2 regions of the Bacillus sp. NMTD17 genome follow, and region 2 is predicted to be linked to the other one. Evidence: riboswitches for the same ligand, from Rfam matches in the RefSeq annotation. Region 2 holds a riboswitch; the other holds the start of a gene.
The links. A riboswitch is a leader RNA that binds a small molecule or an ion and turns the genes downstream of it on or off. The one in region 2 is predicted to bind S-adenosylmethionine.
Positions count from the first base shown of each region.

Region 1: linked by a shared signal. The riboswitch ahead of C6347_RS19625 (DUF2292 domain-containing protein) and the one ahead of C6347_RS04070 (methionine ABC transporter ATP-binding protein) in region 2 are both predicted to bind S-adenosylmethionine.

Region 1 covers NZ_PVRH01000002.1:246,140-262,074, forward strand. Annotated here, with positions in the region: gene coaBC (bifunctional phosphopantothenoylcysteine decarboxylase/phosphopantothenate--cysteine ligase CoaBC) at 1-108, opposite strand, end outside; gene rpoZ (DNA-directed RNA polymerase subunit omega) at 226-429, opposite strand; gene gmk (guanylate kinase) at 433-1,047, opposite strand; gene remA (extracellular matrix/biofilm regulator RemA) at 1,057-1,326, opposite strand; gene C6347_RS06360 (YicC/YloC family endoribonuclease) at 1,403-2,278, opposite strand; gene C6347_RS06365 (calcium-translocating P-type ATPase, SERCA-type) at 2,362-5,037, opposite strand; gene C6347_RS06370 (Rqc2 family fibronectin-binding protein) at 5,202-6,911, shown strand; gene C6347_RS06375 (precorrin-2 dehydrogenase/sirohydrochlorin ferrochelatase family protein) at 6,942-7,445, opposite strand; gene C6347_RS06380 (sirohydrochlorin chelatase) at 7,426-8,211, opposite strand; gene cobA (uroporphyrinogen-III C-methyltransferase) at 8,285-9,040, opposite strand; gene cysC (adenylyl-sulfate kinase) at 9,070-9,663, opposite strand; gene sat (sulfate adenylyltransferase) at 9,678-10,814, opposite strand; gene C6347_RS06400 (sulfate permease) at 10,872-11,936, opposite strand; gene C6347_RS06405 (phosphoadenylyl-sulfate reductase) at 11,950-12,651, opposite strand; gene C6347_RS19625 (DUF2292 domain-containing protein) at 12,688-12,801, opposite strand; SAM riboswitch class I at 12,905-13,007, opposite strand; gene pyrE (orotate phosphoribosyltransferase) at 13,147-13,785, opposite strand; gene pyrF (orotidine-5'-phosphate decarboxylase) at 13,793-14,497, opposite strand; gene C6347_RS06425 (dihydroorotate dehydrogenase) at 14,469-15,401, opposite strand; gene C6347_RS06430 (dihydroorotate dehydrogenase electron transfer subunit) at 15,395-15,935, opposite strand, start outside.
Region 2 covers NZ_PVRH01000001.1:790,632-806,566, forward strand. Annotated here, with positions in the region: gene C6347_RS04025 (3-hydroxyacyl-CoA dehydrogenase/enoyl-CoA hydratase family protein) at 1-2,164, shown strand, start outside; gene C6347_RS04030 (acetyl-CoA C-acetyltransferase) at 2,177-3,352, shown strand; gene C6347_RS04035 (acyl-CoA dehydrogenase family protein) at 3,367-5,148, shown strand; gene C6347_RS04040 (arsenate reductase family protein) at 5,259-5,615, shown strand; gene gcvH (glycine cleavage system protein GcvH) at 5,682-6,065, shown strand; gene C6347_RS04050 (YusG family protein) at 6,111-6,347, shown strand; gene C6347_RS04055 (toprim domain-containing protein) at 6,476-6,820, shown strand; gene C6347_RS04060 (thioredoxin family protein) at 6,833-7,135, shown strand; gene C6347_RS04065 (SCP2 sterol-binding domain-containing protein) at 7,256-7,597, shown strand; SAM riboswitch class I at 7,700-7,808, shown strand; gene C6347_RS04070 (methionine ABC transporter ATP-binding protein) at 7,964-8,989, shown strand; gene C6347_RS04075 (methionine ABC transporter permease) at 8,982-9,650, shown strand; gene metQ (methionine ABC transporter substrate-binding lipoprotein MetQ) at 9,665-10,486, shown strand; gene C6347_RS04085 (carboxymuconolactone decarboxylase family protein) at 10,591-10,959, shown strand; gene C6347_RS19185 (YuzK family famiily protein) at 11,175-11,312, shown strand; gene sufC (Fe-S cluster assembly ATPase SufC) at 11,524-12,309, shown strand; gene sufD (Fe-S cluster assembly protein SufD) at 12,328-13,641, shown strand; gene C6347_RS04100 (cysteine desulfurase) at 13,641-14,861, shown strand; gene sufU (Fe-S cluster assembly sulfur transfer protein SufU) at 14,851-15,297, shown strand; gene sufB (Fe-S cluster assembly protein SufB) at 15,315-15,935, shown strand, end outside.

The DNA.
Region 1 (15,935 bases), on a different contig from region 2:
CACTCTTACATTTGCGCCCGCCTGTACGAGTTTACTAGTAAGAGCAGCTGCTTTATATACGGCGATTCCTCCGCTGACGCCGAGCAAAATATTTTTTGACTGTAACATTTGTTTGTCCCCCTTAACGGCCTTTTTCACAAATTCGTCTACAATTCAAAAAAGTCAAAACCAATCATAGTTTTGACTTTTTTGAACGTATCGTATCTGCATAGCAGAAGCGATGTGTTATTCTTGATCCTCTTTTTCAAATGTCAAAAGACCGGCATCGATTTCTTCCAGTGCTTTGCCTACGAATTTGTAAGACTTTGTATTTTCGATTTGCTGATCTTGGTGGATCTGCATTTCACGTGCACGGCGTGCAGACACTGTCACAAGTGTATATTTTGAATCAAGTTTGTTCATCAATGAGTCAATTGAAGGATCTAACATAGTTTATTCTACCCCCAGCATTTTTTTATATCTTGGTGCGACTCTGTCTCTGCGCAGGTGTTCTGCAAGGACGATCGCTTTGATTCTTTCACAAGCAAGCTCGACATCATCGTTTTCCACGACATAGTCGTAAGCATCCATCATTTCAATCTCTTCTTTTGCAGCAGCCATTCGATTGCGAATGAGCTCCTCAGACTCTGTACCACGTGTAATGATGCGGTTTTGAAGTTCCGAAAGACTAGGCGGTGCAAGGAAAATAAAAAGACCTTCTGGGAATGCTTCTCTTACTTGAAGTGCACCTTGCACTTCGATTTCAAGGAAAACATCTTTTCCTTCGCTTAATGTCTGTTCTACATAGTCAACAGGCGTGCCGTAGTAATTCCCGACATACTCTGCCCATTCTAACAGCTTTTTGTTTTCAATCATATGTTCAAATTCTTCCCTGGATTTAAAGAAATAATCGACACCATTTCTTTCACCTTCACGCGGTTTACGTGTCGTCACAGAAATAGAGTATTCAAATTTCGTATCTTCCTGGGAGAAAATGGCTTGTCTGACCGTTCCTTTTCCAACTCCCGAAGGTCCAGAGAGAACGATTAAAAGTCCTCTTTCTTTCATAATGGCGTATTACCCCTGCCCTTCATCTATGATTTCTTCTTTTACAGAAAGTCTTTGCGCGACAGTCTCAGGCTGAACGGCAGATAAGATGACATGGTCACTGTCCATAATGACAACAGCACGGGTTCTTCTTCCGTATGTAGCATCTATGAGCATGCCTCGATCTCTTGCGTCTTGTATCATTCGTTTAATCGGTGCTGATTCTGGACTGACGATCGAAATCATCCGATTCGCTGAAATGATGTTTCCAAATCCGATATTGATCAACTTTATGGTCATCTTCTAACGTCCCCCTGTAATATAAACGTCTCTAGTCTCGCCGAAAGAGACGCACTGTAAACAGCTTACACAATGACTATTCTATATTTTGCACTTGTTCTTTTATTTTTTCAATAGCACTTTTCATTTCAACCACCAGCTTTGTTAAATGATGATGGTTCGCTTTTGAGCCAATGGTGTTCACTTCACGGTTGAGCTCCTGTACAAGAAAATCAAGTTTTCTGCCGGCAGCACCGCCTTGCATCAAGATTTGCCGGAATTGCTGAAAGTGACTTTTCAATCTCGTAATCTCTTCTGTAATGTCACAGCGGTCAGCAAAGATGGCAGCCTCTGTTGTCAATCTGCTTTCGTCAAGCGCCTCTCCGATCCATTCTTGCAATCGCTGATTGAGCCTGTCTTTATACTGACTCACAACCTCTGGTGCAAAGACTTTGATTTCTTCTGTATAGGCCTCTAATTCAGAAAGCCTCAGCTCACAGTCTTTTTGAAGTGATGTCCCCTCCTGCTCTCTCATGAAGCAAAGCTCCTTGACAGCCGTTTCACAAGCATCCATCAGCAATTGCTCTAACTGCTCATTTCGGCTGGCCGACTCTTCTACTTGAACGGCATGCTCCAGCCCCAGTAAGTCATGTGCATGCTGAATGCCTGAAATGTGATAGCGCTTCTCGAGGTCTTTTGCGGCTTTCATGTATTCATCAAGCAGCGGCCAGTCGATCTGCAAGGACCGGCTTGCTAGTTTACCGCCTTCAATCGTGACAAACAGCTCAATTCTACCGCGCTGCACGTGACGAAGAATGATTTTTTTTAATGTGTCTTCGAAATATAAAAGCGGCCTCGGCAAACGGGCATGAACCTCTTTAAAACGGTGATTGACCGATTTTAGCTCAACTGACACTGTCAGTTCTCCATCCGTTTTACTCGCTTGGCCGAATCCCGTCATACTGCGTATCATGTCAAAACACCCAATTCTTTCATATTAATAAAATGAAAAAGGTAATAGCAGACACTATTACCTCAAAATTATACCATAACGAATTATTTTTTTCTTGTCAAAAGTGATCCTGCCAGTAAAAAAGTTGGCAGTGCAGACATACCGATGATCAGCAGCCAATCAATTGGTGCAATGGCCACCGTTTTGAAAATCGGCTGAAGCGGCGGATAATAAATGACCACAAACATAAGTAAAAGTGATGACAAAACCGCACCGATCAAGTAAAGATTCCCGAATGGATTGCGTTCAAAGATGGACCGTTCACTGCGGCAGTCAAATACATGAATGAGCTGCGCCAAAACAAGCGTACTAAATGCAACAGTCTGTGCATATTGCAGGTTGTTTGGATCGCGGTGATACACAAACATAAATGCTAAAAGGGTCGCAAGCCCGATGAGGAATCCTCTAGATACAACCTTCCAGCCGAGCCCTCTAGCAAAAATGCCCTCTTTCATGTTCCTCGGCTTTCGCTTCATGACATCGCCTTCTGGCTTATCCATGCCAAGTGCCATCGCTGGAAGACCATCTGTGACAAGGTTGACCCATAAAATTTGAATAGGAACGAGAGGAAGCGGAAGTGCTAGGAGCATCGCGAACAGCATAACCAAAATTTCTCCCACATTGGATGCCAGCAAATACCGGACAAACTTCCGAATGTTTTCATAAATATTCCGGCCTTCTTTAATGGCGGATTTAATGGTCGCAAAGTTGTCATCAAGTAAAATAAGAGAAGATGCTTCTTTGGCTACGTCTGTTCCAGTGATGCCCATGGAGATGCCGATATCTGCTTGCTTAATCGCAGGCGCATCATTGACCCCGTCACCTGTCATCGCCACAATATGTCCATTTTTTTGATAGGCCTTCACAATTCTCAGCTTATGTTCAGGTGATACCCGTGCAAAGACGTATACATTTTCAGCCGTTTGCTCAAGCTCTTTGTCACTCATCTGATCCAGCGCTTTTCCGTCGAGCACCTTTCCTTGCTTTGGTAAAAGGCTCAAGTCTTTGGCAATCGCTTTGGCTGTTTCCACGTGATCCCCTGTAATCATGACTGTTTTTATACCAGCATCCCTGCACTCTTTAACCGCTCGTCTGACTTCAGGACGAGGTGGATCGATCATGCCCTCTAACCCGATAAATGTCAAATCGGTTTCAGCCTGCTGGACAGAGTTGATTTTTTCTGTCAGACCGACTTTTTTATACGCAATGGCAATCGTTCTCAGCGCTTGTCTTGCTAAGCCTTGAATCGCAGCCTCTGTTTCTTGCCTGTGAGTGGTTGAAAAAGAAGCTGTGCGGCCGCCGTGCATGATATGACTTGAACGGTTCATCAGGACATCCGGCGCACCTTTTGCAATGACATACCGCTCTTTTTGATTCGTTTCGACGACGACTGACATCATCTTTCTTTCTGAATCAAAAGGAAACTCCTCTACAACGTGAAATCCGGCTTCGATGAATTGCTCAGTAAACCCTGCTTTACGTGCTGCTGTGAGAAGCGCCCCCTCTGTCGGATCTCCATCAAGCCTCATTTCGCCGTCTTTTTCAACGATGGTTGATGTATTACAAAGCGCCCCGTATAATAACACCTTTTGCAGACTTGGATGTTTGTCTACATGGACAAGTTCTCCGTTTAAGGTGAAATCACCAGATGGCTCATAGCCCGTACCAGAAATATTCCACGTTTTGCCCTCTGCCCATACATGTGTCACAGTCATTTTATTTTGCGTCATTGTCCCTGTTTTATCTGAGCAAATGATCGAAGCGCAGCCAAGTGTTTCCACCGCCGGGAGCTTTCTGACAATCGATTTTTGTTTGATCATCCGCTGCACTCCTAAGGAAAGTGCGACGGTTACAATCGCCGGCAGTCCTTCAGGAATGGCAGCAACTGCAAGAGATACTCCCGCCAGGAACATATGATACAAATCATGTCCTTGTACAACGCCAAGAACAACAACGAGCACCGTTAAAAATAAGGCAGCAACAATCAGGATTTTCCCCAGCTGTTCGAGACGTCTTTGCAGCGGTGTTTCCATATTCCCTGCTGCATCCAGCATGCCGGCAATTTGTCCCATCGCTGTATTCATCCCTGTACCAATGACAACGCCCACGCCGCTTCCTCTAGTGACAAGCGTCCCCATAAAGGCCATGTTCGTCAAATCTCCAAGCGAGACATGGTCTCGTGAAAGCGGACTTGCGTGTTTGACCGCAGGGATGGACTCGCCAGTGAGAGCGGACTCTTCAATTTCTAAACTTTTGGTTTCTAGTAATCTAATGTCTGCCCCAATCCGGTCTCCACTCGAAAATTTCACAATATCCCCTGGCACGAGATGTTTAGACGGGATCTTGACCCATTCATTATTTCTCCTTGCATACACATGCGGGGTTGATAATTCCTTTAGCGCTTGAAGAGATTTTTCCGCCCGGCGTTCTTGATAAAAGCCGAGCACTCCATTAATCAGAACAATCGCTACAATTGCTACAGCATCAATGTATTCGCCTAAAAAAGCAGAAATGATCGTTGCCGCAAGCAAAATTAACACCATAAAATCTTTAAATTGCGCTAAAAAAATGATCAGAGCCGACGCCTTTTTCCCTTCCTGCAATTCATTTGGCCCGTGTTTTTCAAGCCGTTTTTGTACATCTTTTTCTGACAGTCCGTCACCTATCGATGTATTCATTGTTTTTAATAAATCGGTTTGGTTCAGTTCATGCCAATTCATTTGACCTCGTCCACTCCTCTTTTGTTCTCTCTCATATGCAGTGTTCTATAAGCCAGTTTATTCAGACTCGTCCTAAATCATGCTATAATAATAAGACTGCCTAAAGAACGAGAAACGGAAGGTTCTTTCAGTAGATTTGTGTGAAAGAAGAGGGTGTATCCAACATGTCATTTGACGGCATTTTTACATATGGTATGACAAATGAATTGCAAGAGACATTAACTGGCGGAAGAATTTCAAAAATTCATCAGCCATATAAGCACGAGCTGATTTTTCATATCCGGGCAAACGGAAAAAATCATAAGCTCCTTTTATCCGCTCATCCGAGCTACGCTAGAATTCAGCTCACAGAGCATCAATATGACAATCCAAGCGAACCTCCAATGTTTTGTATGCTCCTCAGAAAGCATCTTGAGGGCGGATTCATTGAACGTTTTGAACAGATTGGATTTGACCGGGTGATCGTACTTCATGTACGAAGCCGCAATGAAATTGGCGACGAACAGACTCGAAAGCTCTACATTGAAATCATGGGAAGGCATAGTAATTTGATTCTTGTAGAAGATGACACGCAGCAGATCATCGATGGCCTAAAGCATCTTTCTCCATCTGTGAACAGCTATCGAACGGTACTTCCTGGTCACGAATACCTTCTGCCGCCTGCACAGCAAAAATTGAATCCGTTTGAAGTGACGAAGAATGATATTTTAAAGCATTTACGCTTTCAAGAAGGAAAGATCGCAAATCAAATTGTCGATACATTCTCTGGGGTTTCTCCGCTGTTTGCAAAGGAAGCTGTACACAGGGCCGGTCTTGTCAATCAGGAAACGATTCCAAATACACTGCTCGACATGTTCCAGCTTATTCGCATGCACTCCTTTACCCCGCAGCTCACAAGAAAAGACGGGAAAGAATATTTCTATTTATTAGAACTTCAGCATGTCCATGGCGAGATGAAAACATTCGACTCTCTCAGCCAGCTGCTTGACCGCTTTTATTTCGGAAAAGCTGAGAGAGACAGAGTTAAACAGCAGGCGTCTGACCTTGAACGGTTTGTCGTAAATGAAAAAAAGAAAAATGAAAACAAGCTCAAAAAACTGAAAAGAACTCTTGAAGAATCTCAACATGCACATAAATATCAGCTCTATGGCGAATTGTTAACAGCCAATTTATATGCCATCAAAAAAGGGGATAAAGAAGCGACTGTCATCAATTATTACGATGAAGATGGCGGAGAGATCACGATCCCGCTTAAAACAAACAAAACCCCTTCTGAAAATGCGCAAGGGTATTTCACAAAATATCAAAAGGCAAAAAATGCAGTAGAAGCGGTCAATGAACAAATTGAGCGGACGCATGAAGAGATTGCTTATTTTGAAGAGTTGATTCAGCAGCTATCCTCTGCCTCACCGAAGGATTTAGAGGAAATGAGAGAAGAACTTGTTGAAGGAAAATATTTACGCGCCAAACAAAAGCGCAACGCCAAAAAGAAAAAACAGGCGGCCATTCAGCTTGAAACGTATGAATCGTCTCAAGGTATTCCGATTTTAGTCGGAAAAAACAACAAACAAAACGAGTATTTAACCACAAAGGCTGCTGCCCGTGACGACATTTGGCTGCACACGAAGGATATTCCTGGATCACATGTCGTCATCCGTCATCAAGCACCTGATGAAGAGACGCTGCGTGAAGCGGCTCAAATCGCTGCCTACTTCTCGAAAGCAAAGGAGTCGAGCTCCGTTCCTGTCGATTATACGAAAATCCGGCATGTGAAAAAACCAAATGGAGCAAAGCCGGGATTTGTGACGTATGATCAGCAGCAAACATTATTTGTCACGCCTGACGAAGATGTGGTCCTAAAGCTGCGAAAATAATAAAAGCCGATAAAATCCCTTAAAGAGATTTTATCGGCTTTTTCTTTGTTGTTTTTTTCTTTCGATATAAAGAGCGTCAAGTGCATCTACATCCTCTTGTTCTAGCAACGCCTCAATTTCCGCAGCCAGTTGTTTTGTCCGGGCTGGGCTCGCACCGCTTGTAGAGACTGAAATCGTCACTTTCCCTGCTTTGACCACCTTTGGCACGATCACATTGCCAAGCTCTGATTGGCTCACACAGTTCACTAGCTGGTGAGGCCGGGCTGTTTGTGCAATCCATTCATTTACCGCTGGATCGTTTGTAGCAGCTACAATGAAAAATGCACCCTCTAAATCTTCCACGTCCACTTTCTTTTCCTTCCAATTCAGGTTGTATGTATCAATGAGACGTGCCATCTCTTTAGAAATGTCAGGACTCACGACGGTTATATGGCAAGGCTCCATGCATAGCGCCTCTGCCCTTCTTGCGGCTATTCGTCCACCGCCGGCGATGAGCACTTGTTGATCGGTTAAATCAAGATGGACTGGAAGCATGGCTTTCTCCTTGGAAATGAAACGCATGGTCTTTGTTTAAAATGGTTTCTTGCACGCGTTCAATATAAGCCGCTTTTACATGCGGATGAAAGCCAATATACCGGCATACCCGGACATCTTTCAGCCTCTTTCTCGCCTGAGCCGCTTCATTTTCAATCTCTTTCATTAAAATACCCGTAAACAACAAGTAAGGAACGAGATAAACAGGCGCATCATCATCTGCTGTTAATTGCGCAAGAACATCTCGGTAATTTGGCTCACATGCCGTAATAAAACATGGCAAGACCTCTGCGAGAGGGAGCAGGCGCCTGACATCGTCCGCAATGCCAAACACATCCCGCTTCACATCGGGGTCAGAGCTTCCGCGGCCAATTAAAAGAATCCGTGCTTTCCCGCCTTGATATCCTGCCTCTTCAATTCTTGCAGCAACTGCTTTTGTCACTTCTTGATTGACCCCGATTGGTTTTCCGTATGTGACCTTCACTTGCGGATATCGCTTTTGTACTTTCTCAATCTCGACTGGAATATCTGATTTGGCATGCATGGCAGTTAAAAGGAGGAGCGGGACGATCGCAATGTGTGTAGCTCCTTTTTTCACACAGGCTTCAAATCCTTCTTCTATGGAAGGGGCTGTCAGTTCTAAAAAACAAATTTCTTGTATATCTGCTTCTACTAACGGCATACAGCTTTTCATAAAAGAAATGGCTTTATCTTGTGCTTCTTTTACTCTGCTTCCATGCCCAACATAAAGTACAGCTTGTTTCATGTGGCTCCTCCCTCTACTTGTTTTGATCAGACGAAAAGACACGATCGATGTACGTGTCTTTTCTTTATCATTCTCATTTCTCGATTAAGGCGGGTTCAAACCAGCTCAGTTTTTGGTGAAAATGAACGACATCTCCAACTACAATTAAACTTGGATGCTCGATGCCTTCTTTTTCAACTGTTTCAGACAGTGTCGCCACAGTGCAGCAAGTCGTCTTTTGCCTCGTCGTGGTTCCCCAGTGTATAAACGCTGCTGGCGTTTCAGGATCGCGTCCATTTTTTAAAAGAAGCTGCTGCACTCTTTTCACGTTTTTGACGCCCATGTAAATCACAAGGGTATCAATCCCTGTAGCCAGCGCTTCCCACTTTTCTTCAAAATGCTCATCCTTTTGATAGTGACCCGTGACAAAAGCGACATTTGAGCTGAATTCACGATGCGTCACGGGAATGCCTGCATAAGCGGCCGCTGCAATACCAGAGGTAATTCCAGGGACGACTTCATACGGAATTCCGTGCTCAGCTAAGCATTCGATTTCTTCACCGCCTCGGCCGAATACAAAGGGGTCGCCGCCTTTCAGCCGAACGACAACGTTCCCTTCCTTTGCATGGGCCACAAGGGCTTCATTGATGGCTTCCTGTCTCATCGTATGATGATTTGGCAGCTTGCCGCAATAGATTAATTCCGCCTCGGGTTTGGCGTGGGCGAGTATTTCTTGATTGACAAGGCGATCATATAAAATGACATCTGCCTGCTGTATTGCCTTATGGGCTTTTAATGTAATTAAGTCTGGATCCCCAGGTCCAGCCCCCACAATGTATACTTTCCCCATCGTGCTTTTCTCCCCCTGCCATCAGGCAATTATTTCGCTCTTCCCTTTACATAATCAACAAGACGCTGTTTGGACTCTTCACGAGATAATTCACCTGTATCTAGTACGAGCTCAGGCGCAGCTGGTTCTTCATACGGTGAATCAATTCCGGTAAAGAACGGAATTTCTCCATTTCTGGCTTTTTTATATAACCCCTTTGGATCACGCTCTTCGCATACGTTCAGATCACATTTCACAAACACTTCGTGAAATTCTCCCGCTTCAACTAACTGTCTGACAATGCGGCGGTCTTCTTGAAACGGAGAAATAAAAGCCGTGATGACAATCGTTCCTTGTTCAACAAATAACTTTGCCACTTCTCCGATGCGGCGAATGTTCTCTTTTCTGTCATCATCTGAAAACCCTAAATCTTTATTCAGTCCATGCCTTACATTATCGCCATCAAGAACGGTGACTTGATAGCCTTGTTCAAACAGCTCTCTGGCCGCTGCATTTGCGATCGTTGATTTACCTGACCCACTTAGACCCGTAAGCCAAATAATGCCGCTCGTATGATTGTTTTTCTGTTGATATTCTTTTTTTGTAATAGATGAATCATGCCACACGATATGTTCATTGCTCATGTCATACCCTCCCATTAAGATACCGTCGTTTTTAATCCTTCGATTAATGTTTCAATAACTTCTTTTCGGCTGAACGTGCTTGGCGGTAATTCACCGTTTCTCAGCATCGTTCGAACCTTTGTACCTGAAAGAATGACATGCTCGCTTTTATCGTGAGGACATGTTTTTGGTGTTGCCATTGCTTCACATGTATTACAGTAGAAGCTATGTTCAAATTTTAACGGGGTAATGCCAATTTCTTCACTTGTAAATTGTTCAAATAACTCCTGCGCCTCGTATGTGCCGTAATAATCACCAACACCCGCATGATCTCTTCCCACAATAAAATGAGTGCAGCCGTAATTTTTTCGAACAAGCGCGTGAAAGATTGCTTCCTTTGGTCCAGCATAACGCATTGCCGCAGGAAAAACACCTAAAAAGACGCGATCCTTTGGATAATAACCGTTCAATAACACTTGATAGCTTTTCATTCTCACGTCTGCCGGAATATCGTCTGATTTTGTTTCACCGACAAGTGGATTTAAAAACAAACCATCGACTGTTTCAAGTGCTGTCTTTTGAATATATTCATGGGCACGGTGAACAGGGTTTCTCGTTTGGAAACCAACAATGGTTTTCCAGCCGTTTTCTTTGAAATGCCGTCTTGTTTCTTCTGGCTCATACGTAAATTGAGGGAATGGTTTTTCACTGCGTTTCGTCAGTGTAATTTTACCACCAATGTATATGTCACCGCGTTCAAATAATTTTTTCACGCCTGGATGATTGCGGTCATCAGTTTTATATACATTCACCGCTTCTTTTTCCTTATCTGGTGTGTATTGATCCTCTACTTCAATCACCCCATATACAGTTCCATTATACGATAGACGCACAATATCACCTTGATGGATCTCCGCTGCCTTTTCCTTTGTCACTGGCAGTGTAATAGGAAGAGACCAAACAACACCACTTGCTAACCGCATACTGCTCACAACGGCTTCATAATCAGCTTTTGTTAAAAACCCTTCAATTGGACTATACCCGCCAATTGCTATGAGTTCAAGGTCTGCAAAGGAGATAGCATCTAGTTCAATTTCCTTTGCAGCCGTGCTGAGATCATACTCTTCATTTACTCGATTAATTAATACGCCACCATGTGGTGTTAAACTCATTTGTTCATCTTCCTCTCAATGTTCATATTTATTAGATGTAAATAGTCGGATTTGCCGTTAAATCCCGCCGCCCTGTTCATGAATCGAGCTGCTTTCATTTTTGACTGCCTTCATCAGACTCAGCGCACCAAGTGAGGCAAGCAGTACACTCATCATGATAAAGATAGAATAATAGTCTCCTTTTAAGAAAAGGCTCACCAGCAAATACGATAGGCTAAGTGATAAAAAGGGTGACACTACCCACACTTTCAACATTTTTTTCACCACATGTTTATGAAAAATATTTGGTCCGCCTTTTGCCATTCCAAGCCCAATGATAGACGAGGAGGTGATTTGGGTAAGTGGAACTGGCAGCCCAAAAATAGAGCTGACGATGACAAGTCCAGCACCGGTACTCGAAAGCAAAATCCCTTCACCTGTTTGATAGCGGGTGATTTTCTTTCCGTTTGTTTCAAGCACTCTTTTTCCTAATAAAAGGGCACCCAGTGCAACGAAAAGTCCGCCGTAAAGCGTTCCTTGCCCAACGGATAAAATGCCTGAAGCAACAAGGGGGCCTACAGCATTTGCGACATTGTTCATCCCAGCAGAAAACGCTTCTAGAAATCCACTGATGATCAAAACGATCGATAAAATCATGGTGCCTTTTTTTGACAAAGTTCGTTTCGGGAACATTCTGATGATTTTGACTACAACGAATGTAAAAAGAAAAGCAACAATAGGAATGATGACCCAAAATGACACAATGACTAAAATGGATTTCACATATAATACTTTATATGCGACCGCGACTCCAACCACAGCTCCTACCGTAACCTCACTCGTTGATAAAGGGATGGCCATCAGATTCGCTATAAAGAGTGATAATGCAGCAGAACCAATAATAATACAAACAATTTCAAGTGTAATGACGGATTCAGGCATAATTCCAGAGCTAATCGTTTTGACGACCTCACCGCCGCCAATGACTGAACCTGCTAAAATCCCAACTGCACATACGCTAAGTGCATAGATAGGCTTTTGAATAGCACCTGACCCGTACGCGATGCCCATCGAAGCAGCTGCACCACTCGCGCCAATGTTTAGAGCGAAAAATAAACTAAATAAAATTGCGGCGATTTCCATACATTATGCTCCCTTACTCATGTAATCCGCACTCAGTCTTAGCTGTGCCTGACCATCTGCCAGAACGAAGATCCTCGGCAGTAAATGCCGGCTGTGTACACGGGGCACAACCGATACTTGGATATCCCTGATCATGCAGCGGATTATAAGTAAGTTCCTCTCTAGATGCATATCTCCATATGTCCTTCCACGTCCAGTGGATAAGAGGACATACTTTCACTGATTTGAATTTTTCATCCTGATTTAAAAAGTTCGTCCCTGCTCGCTTGGGTGACTGCTCTCTTCTTAAGCCAGAAAGCCATGCCGGATAGCCGGATAGCGCTTCTTGCAAAGGAATGACCTTACGCATATAGCAGCAGCTTTGAGGGTCCGTTTTCCATAGCTGATCACCATGCTGCTCGTTTTGCTCCTCAACCGTCAGCTCAGGGGTTTTCAGCACAATATCTAAACCTGGGTATCTTTCCTTTACCGCATCAATTGTGTCGTACGTTTCCTTAAAATGCAGACCTGTATCTAAAAAGACAATTCTTGCATCCTTTTTTACTTTCGCAATAAGATCAATGAGGACGATGCCTTCAATACCAAAGCTGCATGCATAAACGAGCTGATCACCATAATGACCGTATGCCCATTTCAGCACAGATAAGGCCCCTTTATACAAATCATCCTCTTGAAATGTAATGGACGGCTCTTGCCAATTTTCATAAGTTAACATTGTTTCTCCCCTTCCGGAGTATCACTACTCTCCGCACTACGTCAACCGACTTTTTCTGTTTTCTTCCACTTGAATCACTTGACCGTCCTGAACAATCAGCGTAACTGAACCGAATTCATATCCCCAATCAGTTTCTGCATATGCTTCAATAAGTCTTCATCCTGATTTCGCTTCACTTCCATCTCGTCTTCCTCCTCACCGTTAAAATAAAAAAACTTCCTTTCAGTCCGAAAGAAAGATGAGGAAGCTCATTTCCTTATCTTTCAAAATAGAATCATTTTGCAGGAAGTAGCACCTTGCAAATCGCAGGTTGCCGGGCTTCATCGGGCCAGTCCCTCCACCTCTCTGGATAAGTGTTTTAATTTGTCTTAAATATTAACACAATTCAAACAAAAGTCAACCCGACTTTATTGATAGGATTAGTTTTTATTTGAATTTGAGTCTATTTTACTATTTTTAACCAAATAAAAAAGCTGTGCGGGTACGCACAGCTTTTTAGACGGTTTCTTCCATCCAAGATTCAGAGGAAGGATCTTGTCTCCAGCGTTTTAGTTTATTCATAGCAGAAGGCTCGATCGCTTTCAGCTCAAGTGCCACGTCTGTCAGTGTGTCATAGTCTGTTAGGGTGACATATGGAATGTTTTTCTCTTGAAAAGCAGCTGCAGCTTTTGGCAGTCCGTATGTGAAGATCGCGGCAACTCCTAGTACGTCACAGCCCGCTTCTTGAAGAGCAGCGACCACTTCAAGCACACTGCCTCCTGTTGAAATCAAGTCTTCTACGACGACCACCTTTTGACCTTTTGATACGGCTCCTTCAATTTGATTCCCTTTTCCATGTGCTTTTGGCTTACTTCTCACATAACACATCGGCACGTTCAGACGGTCTGCCGCTAATGCCGCATGCGGGATGCCTGCTGTTGCAGTACCAGCAACAACCTCCGCTCTTTCAAAATGAGTGAGGATCAACTCTTTAAGACCTTCAGCAATGTCGTGTCTTACTTCTGGGTAGGACAAGGTAAGACGGTTGTCACAATAGATCGGTGATTTGATACCGCTTGCCCATGTAAACGGTTCGTCTGGTTTTAATGAGACCGCTTTGATTTGTAATAGGTGTTTAGCGATTTTTGTTTTCATCTGGCAGTCACTCCCACTCTTTTAAAATTTGATGATAGGCTTCCAATGGTTTTTCAGCTTTTGTGATTGACCTTCCGACAACAATTTGTGAAACACCTTGCTCTTTTGCATAGGCAGGAGTCGCCACACGCTTTTGGTCATCGGTTTGATCATTTTGTAAGCGAATCCCCGGCGTGACAGTGAGAAAGGCAGGTGAGATGTGCTCATGAAGGGCTTTGGATTCATGAACAGAGCAAACAACACCGTCTAGTCCACTTTCATATGCCAATTGCCCGTACCGGATGACAGTCTCTTGCAGCGGACGGTCTATGAGTAATTCGTTCCTCATCATGTCTTCTGACGTACTCGTCAGCTGTGTCACTGCAATAATGCCTGGACGTTTTTGTCCAGCAGGCGTCCCGCTTTCAAGCCCTTCTAACGCAGCTTGCATCATATGTTTCCCGCCAGCAGCATGCACATTGACCAAATCAACACCAAGTGCGGCAAGCCGGTTCATTGCTTTTTGCACCGTTGTTGGAATGTCATGTAATTTGAGATCGAGGAAAATGCGGCAATTTTTTTCTTTGAGCTCGTCAAGGATAGCAGGTCCTTCTTGGTAAAACAGCTCCATGCCGACCTTCACAAATAATGGCGTCCCTTCAAAGGGTTCTAAAAAGGCGAGCGCTTCCTGCGCTACCGGAAAATCAAGCGCGATGATGGGCAAGTGCTTCATGTTTCCAGCTCCTTCCGATACATTCCTCTACAGATGAATAGCCATATGCTGCTAACACTCTTGGCAGTTCTTCAATGATTTCTGGGCAAATAAATGGGTTTACAAAATTGGCTGTGCCAACAGCTACTGCACTTGCACCTGCTAGTAAAAATTCAAGTACGTCTTCAGCATTTTGTACCCCGCCCATTCCAATAATCGGAATAGAAACCGCTTGACTGACCTCATGTACCATGCGCACAGCGACAGGTTTTACTGCCGGTCCTGATAATCCGCCTGTTTTATTGGCAAGAATCGGTTTCCCCGTTTTTAAATCTAAACGCATACCGATTAACGTGTTAATCATCGTGAGTCCATCCGCTCCAGCAGATTCAATCGCTTGAGCAATCTCCACAATATTGGCTACGTTAGGAGACAGTTTGACATAGACAGGAACGGAAGAAACGTCCTTCACCGCTTTTGTCAATGCTGCTGCCATTTGAGGATCTGTACCAAAGGCAATTCCGCCTGTTTTGACATTCGGGCACGAGATATTCAGTTCAAGGGCATGGACATTTTTTGCTTGGCTGATTTGCTTGGCTACTTCGACATAATCATCGACCTGTGAGCCAGCGACGTTTGCAATGATCGGTGTATCAAACTGCTCAAGCCAAGGCAATTCATTTTCCAGCACGCCTTTTAGGCCTGGATTTTGAAGACCGATTGTATTGAGCATACCGGCACCTGTCTCCGCTACCCTTGGTGTCGGATTGCCAAATCTCGGTTCAAGGGTTGTGGCCTTGATCATGATACCGCCCAGCACTGATAAGTCATATAATGAAGCAAATTCCCTTCCGAATCCAAAGCAGCCTGATGCAGGGATAATCGGATTCTTTAAAGATAAGCCGGGTAACTCAACGTTTAGCATGACAATGCCACCTCCTCTGCTTTAAATACAGGTCCATCCAGACAGACTTTGACGTAAGGTTTTTCGTGCTGGTCGGTATGACAGACACATGCAAAGCAAGCACCAATTCCGCAGCCCATTCGTTCTTCCATTGAAATATAGACAGGCTTATCGGGATAAGAGTCTTTTAGTGCTTTTAACATAGGTGTCGGTCCGCAGGAAAGCATGACATCAAAGCTCAAATCATTCTCTTCAATGACACCTGTCACGAAGCCCTTTGAACCATATGTCCCATCAACTGTCGCGATAAACGTATCTCCGAGTGCTTGGAATTTCTCCTCGTAAAATACATCCTTTTTCGATTGAAAGCCAAGGACATGCTTGACGATGACACCTTTTTTCGTTAAACGCTTGGACAGTTCATATAAAGGCGGTACACCAATTCCACCGCCGACTAGTAAGGCTGTCTGACCTGGCTGAACAACTGAAGGATCGTACCCGTTGCCAAGCGGTCCTAATACATCGATGGATTCCCCATCCCGCTTTTGGGAAAGG
Region 2 (15,935 bases):
ACCTCTTACATCAGCAAAAAACCTATCATACATCACACCGGGAAATCTCACAGATCACCTTTCCTTATTACATGATGCTGACTGGATCATTGAAGTCGTCACTGAAAAACTCAGCATCAAACAACACGTATTCTCTCTCATCGACGAACACCGCAAAGAAGGCAGCATCGTATCAAGTAACACATCCGGTATTTCGGTTGAAAAAATGGCAGAAGGCCGATCAGATGATTTTAAACGCCACTTTTTAGGCACACACTTTTTTAACCCAGCCCGTTATTTAAAGCTTTTAGAAATCATTCCTATTCAAGAAACAGATCCAGAAGTACTCCAATTTATGAAAACGTTTGGCGAGGATGTACTTGGTAAAGGCGTCGTTGAAGCGAAAGATACGCCGAACTTTATTGCCAATCGTATTGGTACTTATGGACTCCTTGTGACAGTGCGTGAAATGCTTGAAAACAAATACACCATTGGAGAGGTGGATTCGGTCACAGGACCCCTCATTGGAAGACCGAAAAGTGCGACCTTCCGTACACTTGATGTCGTAGGGCTCGACACGTTTTCCCATGTAGCTCGCAACGTATATGACCAAGTAGAAGGAAAGGAAAAAGATATTTTCCAGCTGCCTGAGTTTATTGAAACAATGCTTGAAAAAGGATGGATTGGCAGCAAGGCAGGGCAAGGATTTTATCAAAAAAATGGAAAGGCCATTTTAGAACTTGATCCTGTGACGCTCACGTATGGAGAACGAACGAAGCTTAAAGATCCAGGCATTGAGATGGCGAAGCAGCAAAAAGGGACGAAAGCGAAATTGAAAGCGCTTATTTATCAAGATGGCCGTGCAGGACAATTGCTTTGGAACATGACGGCACCTGTGCTCCTTTATTCAGCTCAGTTAAAAGGCGAAATTGCGGATGATATTCAGTCGATCGATAACGCAATGAAATGGGGATTTGGCTGGCAGCACGGTCCATTTGAGCTGTGGGATGCAATCGGTGTGAAAAAAGCAGCCGAGCGCATGGAAGCAGAAGGTCACACCATCCCGCAGTGGGTGCAAGACATGCTGGCAGAAGGACACGATACATTCTATCAAGAGAATGCTGATGGAGAGCGTGCGTTTTATCATAATGGGACTTATGAACAGGAAAAAGGAAACGAAAAGAATATTTCCTTAGCGAGATTGAAAAAGAAGCAGGGCGTGATTTTTAAAAATTCTGGTGCGAGCTTAATTGATATCGGTGATGATGTCGCCTTGCTCGAATTTCACTCCAAAAGCAATGCCATTGGACTAGATGTCATTGACATGATCAATCGCGCTGTCGATGAGGTGGAACAGAATTATAGAGGGCTTGTCATCGGAAACCAAGGGAAGAACTTCTGTGTTGGTGCCAATCTTGCTCTGATTTTAATGGAAGCTCAGGACGATAATTTCTTTGAAATTGACTTTGTGATCCGCCGCTTCCAGCAGGCAATGATGAAGGTGAAATATAGCGACCGTCCAGTCGTTGCTGCACCGTTTGGCATGACACTCGGAGGCGGAACAGAGGTTTGTCTGCCGGCAGCAGCTATTCAAGCGTCTAGCGAATCATACATGGGTCTTGTCGAGGCTGGAGTTGGACTGATTCCGGGCGGTGGTGGAAACAAAGAATTATACCTTCGCCATCTGCAAGGGTCAGCTAAGCCGACACAGACCGCTATACAAGATGCCACGCTGAAAACATTTGAAACGATAGCAATGGCTAAAGTATCTACTTCGGCTGAGGAAGCGCGGGATATGAACATGCTCCGCGTGAGTGACCGAATCAGTATGAACGGGGACCACCTGATCTATGATGCGAAACAACTGGTGCTCTCTCTTGATGAAGCGGGTTATCGTGCACCGCTCAAGCAGAAGGTGCCCGTCATGGGAGAAACAGGCTATGCAGCAATGATATTGGCTGCTGAAAATATGAGACTGTCTGGATACATTTCAGAGCATGACATGACCATTGTCAAAAAATTAGCTCATGTCATTTCCGGCGGAAAACTGCCATTTGGAACAGAGGTAGAGGAGCAATACTTATTAGAGCTTGAAAGGGAAGCGTTTTTAAGTCTTGTAGGAGAAGTGAAATCACAAGCACGCATGCAGCACATGCTCGTCAAAGGAAAACCTTTACGTAACTAAGGGGGAGTCAAAATGAGAGAAGCAGTCATTGTCGCTGGCGCGAGAACACCAGTAGGGAAGGCGAAAAAAGGATCGTTAAAACATGTTCGGCCTGATGATATGGGCGCATTGTGTGTAAAAGAAACATTAAAGCGTGCCGGTAATTACGACGGACAGATAGATGATTTGATCATCGGGTGTGCAACACCAGAAGCAGAGCAGGGGTTAAATGTGGCTCGGAATATTGGGGCGTTAGCAGGGCTTCCGTATACAGTACCTGCCATCACCATCAACCGCTACTGCTCATCTGGTCTTCAGTCAATCGCTTATGCGGGTGAACGGATTATGCTCGGCCAGGCAGAAACGATCTTAGCCGGAGGAGTCGAATCGATGACACAGGTGCCGATGATGGGTCATTCCATTCGTCCGAATGCTCAATTGGCAGAGCAAGCGCCTGAATATTATATGAGCATGGGCCACACGGCAGAGCAAGTGGCGCAAAAATATCAGGTCACACGTCAAGATCAGGACGCCTTTGCGGTAAGAAGTCATCAAAAGGCAGCCAAAGCATTGCAGGAAGGGAAATTTTCAGATGAAATCGTATCCGTTGATGTAACAGAGCGGCGGGTAGGAGAGCAATATCAATTAGAAGAGCATTCATTCACCTTTTCACAGGATGAAGGCGTGAGAGCAGGGACAACGGAAGAGATTCTTTCTACTTTGCGTCCGGCTTTCTCGACAAAAGGCACGGTGACCGCAGGAAACTCTTCACAAACAAGTGACGGTGCTGCGTGTGTGATGATGATGGATCGTGAGAAAGCATCCTCACTTTCCCTTCAGCCGCTCGCCAAGTTTCGGGCGTTTGCTGTTGGCGGTGTACCGCCTGAGGTGATGGGAATCGGTCCAATTGAAGCCATTCCGCGTGCGCTGAAAATCGCTGGACTTGAGCTGAAGGATATCGGGCTGTTTGAATTAAACGAAGCGTTTGCCTCTCAGGCCATTCAAGTTATTCGTCATTTAGGGATTGATGAAGAGAAAGTGAATGTCAATGGCGGGGCAATCGCGCTAGGACATCCGCTCGGCTGTACAGGAACAAAACTGACACTGTCACTCATTCATGAAATGAAGCGGCGAAACGAGCAATTTGGCATCGTCACAATGTGTATCGGCGGGGGCATGGGAGCAGCAGGAATTTTTGAATTGATCTAAAGGGGGAAAACAGAATGAAAGCAATGGAAGAGGTAAAAAAGGGTGGAAGCTTCTTAATTGATGAGACGAATTATGAGCATATCTTTACACCAGAGGATTTCTCTGATGAGCATCAAATGATTGGAAAGACAACAGAGGATTATATTTTACAAGACGTTGTTCCATATATAGATCAAATTGAAAACCATGAATTTGAGCATTCTGTCAGGCTTCTCAAAAAGGCTGGAGAGCTTGGGCTGCTAGGAGCTGACGTGCCTGAAGAATTCGGCGGGCTCGGATTAGATAAAATCAGTTCAGCCATTATTACCGAGAAATTTTCCAGAGCAGGGAGCTTCTCGCTTTCCTATGGCGCCCATGTCGGCATTGGGTCTCTGCCAATCGTGCTGTTTGGAAATCAAGCGCAAAAGGAAACATATCTTCCTGGACTCGCTTCTGGAGAAACAATTGCAGCGTACGCCCTCACTGAGCCAGGATCAGGCTCTGACGCCCTTGGAGCAAAGACAACTGCGGTCTTAAATGAAGCCGGAACTCATTATGTGCTGAATGGGGGAAAACAGTGGATCACAAACTCCGCATTTGCCGACGTCTTTGTCGTATATGCGAAAATTGATGGTGAACACTTCTCTGCTTTTATCGTAGAAAAGGATTTTCCAGGTGTCAAAACGGGACCTGAAGAGAAAAAGATGGGCATTAAAGGTTCATCGACAAGAACGTTAATTCTCGAAGATGCTCAAGTGCCGAAGGAGAATTTACTAGGTGAGGCTGGCAGAGGTCATGTCATTGCCTTTAACATTTTGAATATCGGACGCTACAAGCTGGCTGTCGGAACAGTTGGTGCGTCAAAACGTGTCATTCAATTATCGGCAGAATATGCAAACCAACGTAAGCAATTCCAAACGCCAATTTCTCGATTTAGCTTAATTGGTGAAAAAGTAGCCAACATGTCGGCAAAGCTCTATGCGATGGAAAGTGCTGTTTACCGCACAGTCGGATTATTTGAACAGCGCATGGGTCTATTAAGTGAAGAAGAGCAAAAGGATGGCAAACAAATTGCCCAGTCCATTGCAGAATATGCGATTGAATGCTCTCTTTGTAAAGTACTTGGCTCTGAAACTTTAGACTATATAGCGGATGAGGGCGTGCAGATTCACGGCGGATATGGATTCATGCAAGAATACGAGGTCGAAAGAGCCTATCGTGACTCGCGGATTAACCGTATTTTTGAAGGGACTAACGAAATCAACCGTCTGCTTGTACCAGGCACATTCTTGAAGAAAGCGATGAAGGGAGAGCTTCCGCTGCTTCAAAAGGCGCAAACCTTACAGGAAGAGCTCATGATGATGATGCCGGAAGAGCCAGGTGATCAGCCGCTCGATCAAGAAAAATACTTGCTCGCCCATGCGAAAAAGATCGCCTTAATGGTATCTGGAATGGCGGCGATGAAGTATGGAAAAGCATTAGACAAAGAGCAAGAGATTCTTGTGAACATAGCGGATATCGTCAATGAAATTTTTGCTGCTGAATCGGCGATTCTGCGTACTGAAAAGGCAATCGCTGCATCAGGGCTAGATAAGAATACTCAAAAGCTTGCTTACACACAAATTTTCACGCAGGAAGCCTTCTTAAAAATTGAAGCTCATGCAAAAGAATCCTTGATCGCGATGGAAGAAGGAGATGCACTCCGCATGAGTCTGTCAGCTCTTCGCAAACTGACAAGATTCACCCCGATCAATGTCATCGCCAAAAAGCGCGAAGTGGCGAAACGAATCTTTGAAGCAGAGAAATATATCGTATAAGACGGCTGAAAAGGTGCGGGTATCACTCCGCACCTTTTTGTAAGCATACATTTAGGTTTTTAAAATATTTTGTGATAAAATGTTCTCACTACTTGCAGGAGGTGAAAATAGTGGCTTTAGATTTTTATGAATACCCATCTTGCGGTACATGCCGAAAAGCAAAAAAATGGCTGGAAGAACACAATAAAGATATCAACAGCATACATATCGTCGAAGAGACGCCTGATAAAGAAACATTAAAAGCGCTTTACGAAAAAAGTGGCTTAGAGCTGAAGAAGTTCTTTAATACAAGCGGACAGAAATACCGAGAGCTACAGCTGAAAGATCAACTTCCTGCAATGTCAGAAGGCGAGCAGCTAGAATTACTCGCATCTAACGGAATGCTGATCAAGCGCCCGATTACAACAGACGGTAAACGAGTCACAGTTGGATTTAATGAAGATACATTTAAAAGCGTCTGGAAATGATGTAACTTTCATTCAGATTGTGGTATCTTCAATATAGATTGAAAGAAAAGACTGGAGGGGTATTGAATGAGCACACCAAAAGATTTACGTTATTCAGAAGAACATGAATGGGTCAAAGTAGAAGGAGATAAGGTGCGTATCGGTATTACGCATTTTGCTCAATCTGAGCTAGGCGATATCGTGTTCGTTGAGCTTCCTGAAGTAGGAGACAAAATTACAGCGGACGAGCCTTTCGGAAGTGTAGAATCAGTGAAAACAGTTTCTGAGCTTTACGCACCGATCAACGGTACAATCGTCGAAGTGAACGATGAGCTGGATGACAGCCCTGAATTCGTCAACGACTCTCCATACGAAAAAGCATGGATGATCGTGGTAGAGCCAGCTGATACATCTGAAATTGAGAACTTGATGACTGCTGAGCAATATGAAGAAATGACAAAAGAAGACTAATTCACGTGAAATTGGACACTCTACCTTTATGGGGGGGTGTCCAATTTGTCTTTTCAAAAAGAACATGTGGATATAACAGATCATGTCACTGGACGATTCAAAGAAAGCGGCATGGTGCTGTATCATCAAAATGAAGAGATTGGCACGATGATTAGTGAAAACCAATATGAGTTAAAATCAGGTTATTCCTATGAGCAAAATCGTTTTTATCGTCTGACGGATACATTGACCCACGGAACAGAAAAATATGTAGACTGTGATGATGAAAATGGCTGGTGCTAATCACAGATGAGGCTGCAGTGAGCATAAGCTGCAGTCTTTTTAGTGCAAGCGCCCAATCTTTACAACCTGAATGAAAAATTGTAATCTAAGGGAGAAGTGAACAACGTCAAAAGGGCCGGGTGATCGTGATGAATGTAGAGGTAGAAAAGGTCATCATTGTAGAAGGTAAAACAGACAAACAAAAGCTAAAAGAAGTCATAAGTGAACCTGTTACCATCATTTGCACCAATGGCACGATCAGTACATCGAAGCTGGATCAGCTCGTAGACGAATTATTGGGGAAAGACGTTTACATATTAGCAGACAGTGACGATGCAGGCGACAAACTGCGGAAGCAATTTCGAAAAGAATTCCCTGAAGCATTTCATCTTTTTGTCGACAGAACGTACCGCGAAGTGGCCGCTTCACCGTCAGCCCACATTGCATCTATCCTATTAGCTGCAAACATTGATGTTCATTCGAAATATTTATGAGGGTGGACGTATATGAAAGAGATTGAAGAACACGAATTCAAGGAGATAAAGGACGATTTATTTCTTTTATACTTATATACACCGTTTTGCGGAACATGTCAGCTGGCAAAGAAAATGCTGGCTGTCGTAGACACCATGCAGCCGGATGTACCTTTTTATGAAAATAACTTAAACTACTCACCAGGCTTTGCGAAGGCTTTTGAGATCGAAAGCGTTCCTTGCTTTCTACTGTTTAAAAAAGGTGAGCTGGTGCAAAAAGGCTATGCCTTTCACTCCGTACCATATCTTCATGAAATGATTGAAACCGCTAAATAAAGCGGTTTTTTGTCATATTTCAAGCAATTCATCTGAAAATTTGTCGAGTTATTTATAAAGGACAAGCGAATGTTTGTAGAGAAATGTTATGTATAACCAAATGACAGGGAGGTTATACATGTGGAAAAAGTGAAAACCCATGGAAACACAGGGCAGCGATTATTGCTAAAACCGCTGCTCTCATCATCATCCTTGAAGATTACATTTGAGGCGGAAACTGACTCTTGTACATTGATTGTGGATGAGCGTGGTGAAGTGAAGAAACTACCTGCAATTGAGTTATCGGATCTCATCTTTTATGGTGAGAGAAAAGAAATACTTCAATTATTAGATGGAGATATGTCCTTACAGCAGTTAATTAGCAGGGGACAAGTGAAAGTAAAAGGGTCATTCCGTGCGCTCCTAAGACTAGAGGCGGTACTTTGGCTGACGAACGGTTTTTTTCGAAAAATGATAACTTAGTCGTTTACTTGGAAATTAGCGATTTACAGCGTTGACATATCTCGGGTGGCATGATATTCTACGTTAGTAAAAACATGAACATCACATAAAACAACATATTTTCTCTTATTAAGAGAGGTGGAGGGACGTGCCCTATGAAACCCGGCAACCGTCAGCATAGCTGAAATTGGTGCCAATTCACTCAAAGTCGCAACGCTTTGAAAGATGAGAGAAAGGCGTATTTGAAATAAAAGGCCTTTCTGCTTGCGTTGCAGTTAGGTCTTTTTTACTGATCTGGCAACAGGCTAGAGTCATGACAGCACGAAGAATAAATGAACGTATGTGATGGCAACCTATAGATTCAGCAAGAAAGCAGGTGAGCAGACTGTGATCCATTTACAGAATGTATCAAAAACGTACTACTCAAAAAGTGGAAATGTTGACGCAGTAAAAGACGTCAACTTAGATATTGATAAAGGTGAAATATTCGGAATTATCGGGTATAGCGGTGCCGGAAAAAGCTCGCTTATTCGCCTATTAAACGGTCTGGAGCTGCCAACAGAAGGAATTGTTGAAGTGGCAGGCAACCGGATCAATGAAGTATCGAATGCGAAACTTCGGAAAGCAAGACAAGAAATCAGCATGATTTTCCAGCACTTTAACCTACTTTGGTCAAGAACAGTGAGACAAAATATTATGTTCCCGCTTGAGATCGCAGGTGTACCTACATCGAAACGGAGAGAGCGTGCGAATGAACTGATTAAATTAGTCGGTTTAGAAGGAAAAGAAAATGCGTATCCGTCTCAGCTTAGCGGCGGACAAAAGCAGCGTGTGGGGATTGCGAGAGCATTAGCAAATGATCCAAAGGTTCTTCTTTGTGACGAAGCAACATCAGCGCTTGATCCGCAAACAACGGATTCTATCCTTGATCTTTTAGCGGATATCAATAAACGTTTAGGGCTGACAATTGTGCTCATCACACACGAAATGCACGTCATTCGCAAAATTTGTCATCGCGTCGCGGTCATGGAAAATGGACGCATTGTCGAAGAAGGCGAAGTATTACGCGTCTTCAGACAGCCGAAGGAAGAGATGACGAAGCGATTTGTACAGCAGCTTGCTGAACCAGAGGAAGCGAAAGAAACAATCGAACACGTCTTAGAGCGAGTAAAAGAAGGTCAGGTCGTACGGTTGTCCTTTATTGGCGATTCTGCCGAGCAACCGCTCATCACTGAAATCATTCGATCCTTCAAGGTCGATGTAAACATCCTTCAAGGAAAGATTTCTCAAACGCAGGAAGGCGCGTTTGGAACACTCTTTATCCATATTAATGGAGAAGAGACCGAGGTTGAAAAAGCCATCGCCTATATCCAAAGTAAACAGGTTGAAATTGAGGTGATGACACATGTTTGAGAAATGGTTTCCGAACGTTGACCTAGATGTGATTTGGAATGCAACGGGTGAAACGGTGTACATGACACTCATTTCATTGGCATTTGCTTTTGCAATCGGGATTATCCTAGGACTCCTGCTCTTCCTTACAGGAAAAGGCGGTCTTTGGGAAAATAAACCGATCAATGCTGTCATCGGTGCAGTCGTCAACATTTTCAGATCGATTCCTTTTATCATCTTAATTATTCTTTTATTAGGGTTCACGAAATTCTTAATGCATACAATTCTAGGTCCAAATGCAGCACTCCCTGCCCTTGTCATTGGGTCAGCTCCATTCTATGCACGTCTTGTCGAAATTGCACTGCGTGAGGTAGACAAAGGAGTCATTGAAGCAGCACGGTCAATGGGAGCGAAAACGTCGACCATCATTTTCAAAGTATTGCTGCCAGAATCATTGCCAGCCCTCATTTCAGGTATTACCGTAACAGCGATTGCTTTAATTGGCTCAACTGCGATTGCAGGTGCAATTGGAGCAGGCGGACTTGGTGACCTTGCTTATGTGGAAGGATACCAATCTGGTAATACAGATGTCACACTTGTAGCTACTGTGTTTATTCTCATCATCGTCTTTATTATTCAAATAATCGGTGATTTGATTACAAATAAAATTGATAAACGTTAAGGGAGGATTTATTCATGAAGAAATTGATTTTAAGTGCACTATTTCTAGCATTTGCAGGCATCTTAGCTGCATGCGGTTCATCTAATAACGCAAGTGATAGCAAAACCATTACGGTTGCCGCTTCAAAAACACCACATGCCGAAATTCTTGAAGAAGCAAAACCACTTCTAAAAGAAAAAGGCTACGATCTAAAAGTGAAAGTACTTAGTGATTATAAAATGTACAACAAAGCGTTAGCTGAAAAAGAAGTGGATGCAAACTTTTTCCAACATATCCCTTACTTAAATGAAGAAAATAAATCAAACAAAGATTACAACCTAGTTAGTGCTGGTGCGGTTCACCTTGAGCCTTTCGGTATCTACTCTAAGAAATACAAATCAGTAAAAGATATTCCAAACGGCGGAACGATCATCATGACAAACAACGTAGCTGAACAAGGCCGTATGCTTGCACTATTGCAAAATGCTGGTGTCATTAAGATTGATCCTAAAGTTGATACAATCAACGCAACAGTAAAGAACATCAAAGAAAACCCGAAGAACCTAAAGTTCAAAAAAATCGCTCCTGAACTAACAGCGAAAGCTTATGAAAACAGTGAAGGCGATGCTGTGTTTATTAACGTCAACTATGCGATTCAAAATAAATTGAATCCGAAAAAAGATTCAATTGAACTTGAGCAAACAAAGAACAACCCATATGCAAACATCGTGGCGGTTCGCAAAGGTGAAGAAAAATCAGATAAGATCAAGACATTAATGGAAGTTCTTCACTCTGATAAAATCAAAGAATTCATCGACAAAAAATATGACGGTGCTGTACTACCGGTATCTGAATAACAATGTGTTAACCTCGCTTTCATCAAAGCGAGGTTTTTTTGTGTATTTTTTCAAATCTCGCTCATAATAAAAATGTACAAATGACCTGAAGGGATGGAATGAAGATGAATGAACAGCATATGAGCGGATCCATGCAGCAATCACTGACTGATTATAAAACGGCAATGGGTGAATTTCAGAAGAAAATGCCGGTGTTTGGGAAGAAATTCAATGAATTTACGGAGCAATGCTTTCAGAGCGATTCATTAACGCAAAAGGAAAAGCAAATGATTGCCCTTGGCATCAGTATTCATGCACAGGATGAATACTGCATGATTTATCATACAAAGGGAGCGCTCGATCAAGGCGCGACAGAAGAGAATTTGCTGGAGGTTGTCAGCGTGGCGGCAGCATTTGGCGGCGGGGCAGCACTGAGTCAAGGGATTACTGTCGTTCAGCAATGTATTGATGAATTTGGAGGACAGACGCATTAAGGGAAGGATAAGACGGTATTTTTCCATATCAGGGAGTTGAGTCGTTCTCAGCCGATTGTGTGAGAAAATATGCCAGCATAGAACGTCATATCCCTTTTGAGTGAAGCCGCATGTCTTTGATATAATAAAGCTACACTCAAAGAAGGGAATGGTTTATTATTTGTTCGGACCATAGTACACTGGGATTGGATTATACCGCCGAGATGGAAAAGGCCATGCATAAAGCTCACGGCATGAGCTATGCAGAGTACGAAAGAGACCATGACTTACGGATGAAAGTGGAATATAAACGAGAGCAGTCCTATCGAGATGAGAAAAGACAGCTCGCAAAAATGAATATACGAGGCTATTAAATAGCTCAGGGACGGGGAGAACAGTTTCCCGTCCTTTCTTTATGAAAACAGTCTTTTCGACATAAATCCTTTTATCTACCGGCTTTTTTTGTTAGAATTTTGAGAGCATCCTCTCACGTATATCGTGAATGTGTTGTATTCACTTTTAATTTGTTATAAAATTAGAATGAGAATAAATTGAGAATAATGATTATTTTGGAGGTATCGATATATGACTGCTTCGACATTAACAATTAAGGACTTGCACGTTGAGATTGAAGGGAAAGAAATCTTAAAGGGTGTAAACCTCGAGATAAAAGGTGGAGAATTCCACGCAGTAATGGGACCAAACGGTACAGGTAAATCAACTTTATCTGCTGCAATTATGGGACACCCTAAATATGAAGTAACAAAAGGCAGCATTTTGCTAGATGGCGAAGATGTACTTGAAATGGAAGTAGATGAGCGCGCTCAAGCAGGTCTTTTCCTTGCGATGCAATACCCATCTGAAATTAGTGGTGTCACAAATGCGGACTTCCTTCGTTCTGCTATTAACGCTCGCAGAGAAGAAGGCGATGAAATCTCTCTGATGAAATTCATCCGCAAAATGGACGAAAACATGGAGTTCCTTGAAATGGACCCAGACATGGCGCAGCGCTACCTAAACGAAGGTTTCTCAGGCGGGGAGAAAAAACGCAATGAAATTCTTCAATTAATGATGATTGAACCAAAGATTGCGATTCTTGACGAAATCGATTCTGGTCTTGATATCGATGCTTTGAAAGTGGTTTCTAAAGGAATTAACAGAATGCGCGGCGAAAGCTTCGGCTGCTTAATGATCACTCACTATCAGCGTCTACTGAACTACATCACACCAGATCATGTTCATGTCATGATGCAAGGACGTATCGTGAAATCTGGCGGACCAGAGCTCGCGCAGCGTTTAGAAGCAGAAGGCTATGACTGGATTAAAAAAGAGTTAGGAATTGAAGACGAAACTGTTGGTCAAGAAGCGTAAGCGTTAGGAGGATTATTGATGACATTAGAAACGAAATTATCAGTAGATCAAGATTATGTCAAAAGCTTCTCCGAGAAGCATCAGGAACCGGCATGGATGAGCTCCCTTCGCTTACAGGCTCTTGAAAAAGCAGAAGACCTTCCAATGCCAAAGCCTGACAAAACGAATATTTCTAAATGGAATTTAACCAATTTCAAACAGCATACAGTCGAAAGTGCGCCATTTGGATCATTAGAAGAGCTTCCTGAAGAAGTGAAATCTCTCATTGATTTAGAGGACACGGATAAGACAGTCTACATTCAGCGTGATCAAACGCCAGCATACTTGTCTCTTTCAACGGAAGCGAAAGACAAAGGTGTGATCTTCACTGACCTTCATACAGCGATCCGCGAACATGGAGATCTAGTGCAGAAATACTTCATGACTGATGCAGTAAAAGTAGATGAGCATAAACTAACAGCTTTACATGCTGCTTTAGTCAATGGTGGAGCTTTCCTCTATGTACCGAAAAATGTAGAACTTGAAGCACCAATTCAAGCCGTCTACCTGCATGAAAATGACGACACGACTTTGTTCAACCATGTCATCGTCGTAGCAGACGACCATAGTGCTGTGACATATGTAGAAAACTACATCAGTACGGCAAAGCCGGAAGAAGCGATCTTCAATATCGTGTCTGAAGTGTTTACAGGAGCTAATGCCCGCGTCACTTACGGTGCAGTAGATAACCTTGCAGAAGGTGTCACAGTCTATGTGAACAGACGCGGTATGGCAAATGGCCGTGACAGTAAAATCGAATGGGCGCTTGGCCTGATGAATGATGGAGACGTCGTGTCTGAAAACATCACAAAGCTCATGGGCGACGGTACATTCGGTGATACAAAATCAGTTGTTGTCGGCCGGGGCAATCAAACAGAAAACTTTACAACAAGCATCATCCACTTCGGTAAAAACTCTGAAGGGTATATCTTGAAGCATGGTGTGATGAAGGATCAAGCATCCTCTATCTTTAACGGAATTGGTAAAATCGAGCATGGCGCAACGAAGTCAAATGCAGAGCAGGAATCACGAGTTCTCATGCTGAGTGAGAAAGCACGCGGTGACGCAAACCCAATTCTATTAATTGATGAAGATGATGTCACAGCAGGGCATGCTGCTTCTGTTGGACGTGTCGATCCAATTCAATTGTATTACCTCATGAGCCGCGGGATATCCAAAGAAGATGCAGAAAGACTTGTGATTTATGGCTTCTTAAATCCAGTCGTCAAAGAACTGCCGATTGAAGGAGTTAAAAAGCAGCTCGTTTCTGTGATTGAAAGGAAAGTAAAATAATGAATATCAAAGACGTTCGTGAGCAGTTTCCAATCCTTCATCAGCAAGTGAACGGACATGATTTGGTGTATTTGGACAGTGCAGCGACTTCTCAAAAACCAAGAGTGGTCATTGATGCAATGAATGAGTATTACCGGTCTTACAACTCGAACGTCCACAGGGGTGTTCATACCCTTGGCACAAAAGCAACGGACGCATACGAGGGTGCGAGAGAGAAAGTTCGTGCATTCATCCGTGCTTCATCTGTCCAGGAGATTATTTTTACTAGAGGCACAACAACTGCACTAAACACAGTGGCGATCAGCTATGCAAGAGCAAACCTCAAAGAAGGCGATGAGATTGTCATTACGCACATGGAGCATCATGCGAATATCATCCCTTGGCAGCAAGCAGCAAAAGCAACTGGCGCCACATTGAAATACATTCCGTTACAGGAAGACGGCACGCTATCGCTTGAAGATGTGAAGCAAACGGTCACACATCAAACGAAAATCGTCGCTGTCACACATGTCTCAAACGTATTAGGAACCATCAACCCGATTAAAGAGATCGCTAAAATTGCCCATGATCATGGGGCAATCATTGTCGTCGATGGTGCGCAAAGCACGCCGCACATGCAAATTGATGTTCAGGATCTAGATTGTGACTTTTTCGCATTCTCTGGGCATAAAATGTGTGGACCGACTGGCATCGGTGTACTTTACGGGAAGAAGGACCTTTTGAATAATATGGAGCCTGCTGAGTTTGGCGGTGAAATGATCGACTTTGTGGATCTGTATGATTCTACTTGGAAAGAGCTGCCGTGGAAATTTGAAGCGGGAACACCGATTATTGCCGGAGCAGTTGGACTAGGAAAAGCGATTGATTTCTTAAATGACATTGGTATGGAAGAAGTCAGCCGTTACGAGCATCAGCTTGTCACTTATGCGCTTGAGCGCTTTAAGGAGCTTGATGGTGCGACTGTTTATGGACCGCAGCACCGAGCTGGACTTGTGACGTTTAACTTAGACGACGTCCATCCACATGATGCGTCTACTGTTCTGGATACGGAAGGTGTCGCCATTCGTGCTGGACACCACTGTGCACAGCCGCTCATGAAATGGCTTGGTGTATCAGCGACTGCAAGAGCAAGCTTCTATCTGTACAATACAGAAGAAGAGATTGACGAGCTCATCGCAGCGCTCCGTAAGACAAAGGAGTATTTTACGAATGTCTTTTAATGTAAACTTAGACACACTGTACAGACAAGTGATTATGGATCATTATAAAAATCCGAGAAACAAAGGTGTGTTAAACGACAGCATTGTCGTCGATATGAACAACCCAACGTGTGGTGACCGCATTCGTCTCACGATGAAAATCGAAGACGAAAAAGTCATTGATGCGAAATTTGAAGGAGAAGGATGCTCTATTTCGATGGCATCTGCCTCTATGATGACGCAGGCGATTAAAGGGAAAGATATTGAAACAGCTTTGAAAATGTCTCAGATTTTCTCCGATATGATGCTAGGAAAAGAATACGACGATTCCATTGATCTTGGTGACATTGAGGCGCTGCAGGGAGTGGCAAAATTCCCAGCCCGCATCAAATGTGCAACATTATCCTGGAAGGCGCTTGAAAAAGGCGCATCTGCCGAAGATAACGGCAAATCATAAGATTGGAGTGAAAATGGATGGCTAAAAAAATGCCAGATGTTGGTGAATATAAATACGGCTTTTCTGATAAAGACGTTTCCATTTTCCGTTCAGAGCGCGGACTGACAAAAGAGATCGTTGAAGAAATTTCTCGTATGAAAGAAGAGCCTCAGTGGATGCTCGACTTTCGTTTGAAATCTCTTGAGCACTTTTACAACATGCCGATGCCACAATGGGGCGGAGATTTAAATGCATTAAACTTTGATGAAATTACGTACTACGTAAAGCCATCTGAGCGCTCTGAGCGTTCTTGGGATGAAGTACCAGAAGAAATCAAACAAACCTTTGATAAGCTTGGTATCCCAGAAGCAGAGCAAAAGTACTTAGCAGGTGTATCTGCTCAGTATGAATCTGAGGTTGTGTATCACAACATGAAGCAAGACCTTGAAGATCTAGGCATTGTGTTTAAAGATACAGACAGCGCATTAAAAGAGAACGAAGACATCTTCCGTGAGCACTGGGCAAAAGTCATTCCTCCGACTGACAACAAATTTGCTGCGCTTAACTCGGCTGTATGGTCTGGTGGTTCATTTATCTACGTACCAAAGGGCGTAAAAGTAGATACACCACTTCAAGCATACTTCCGTATCAACTCTGAG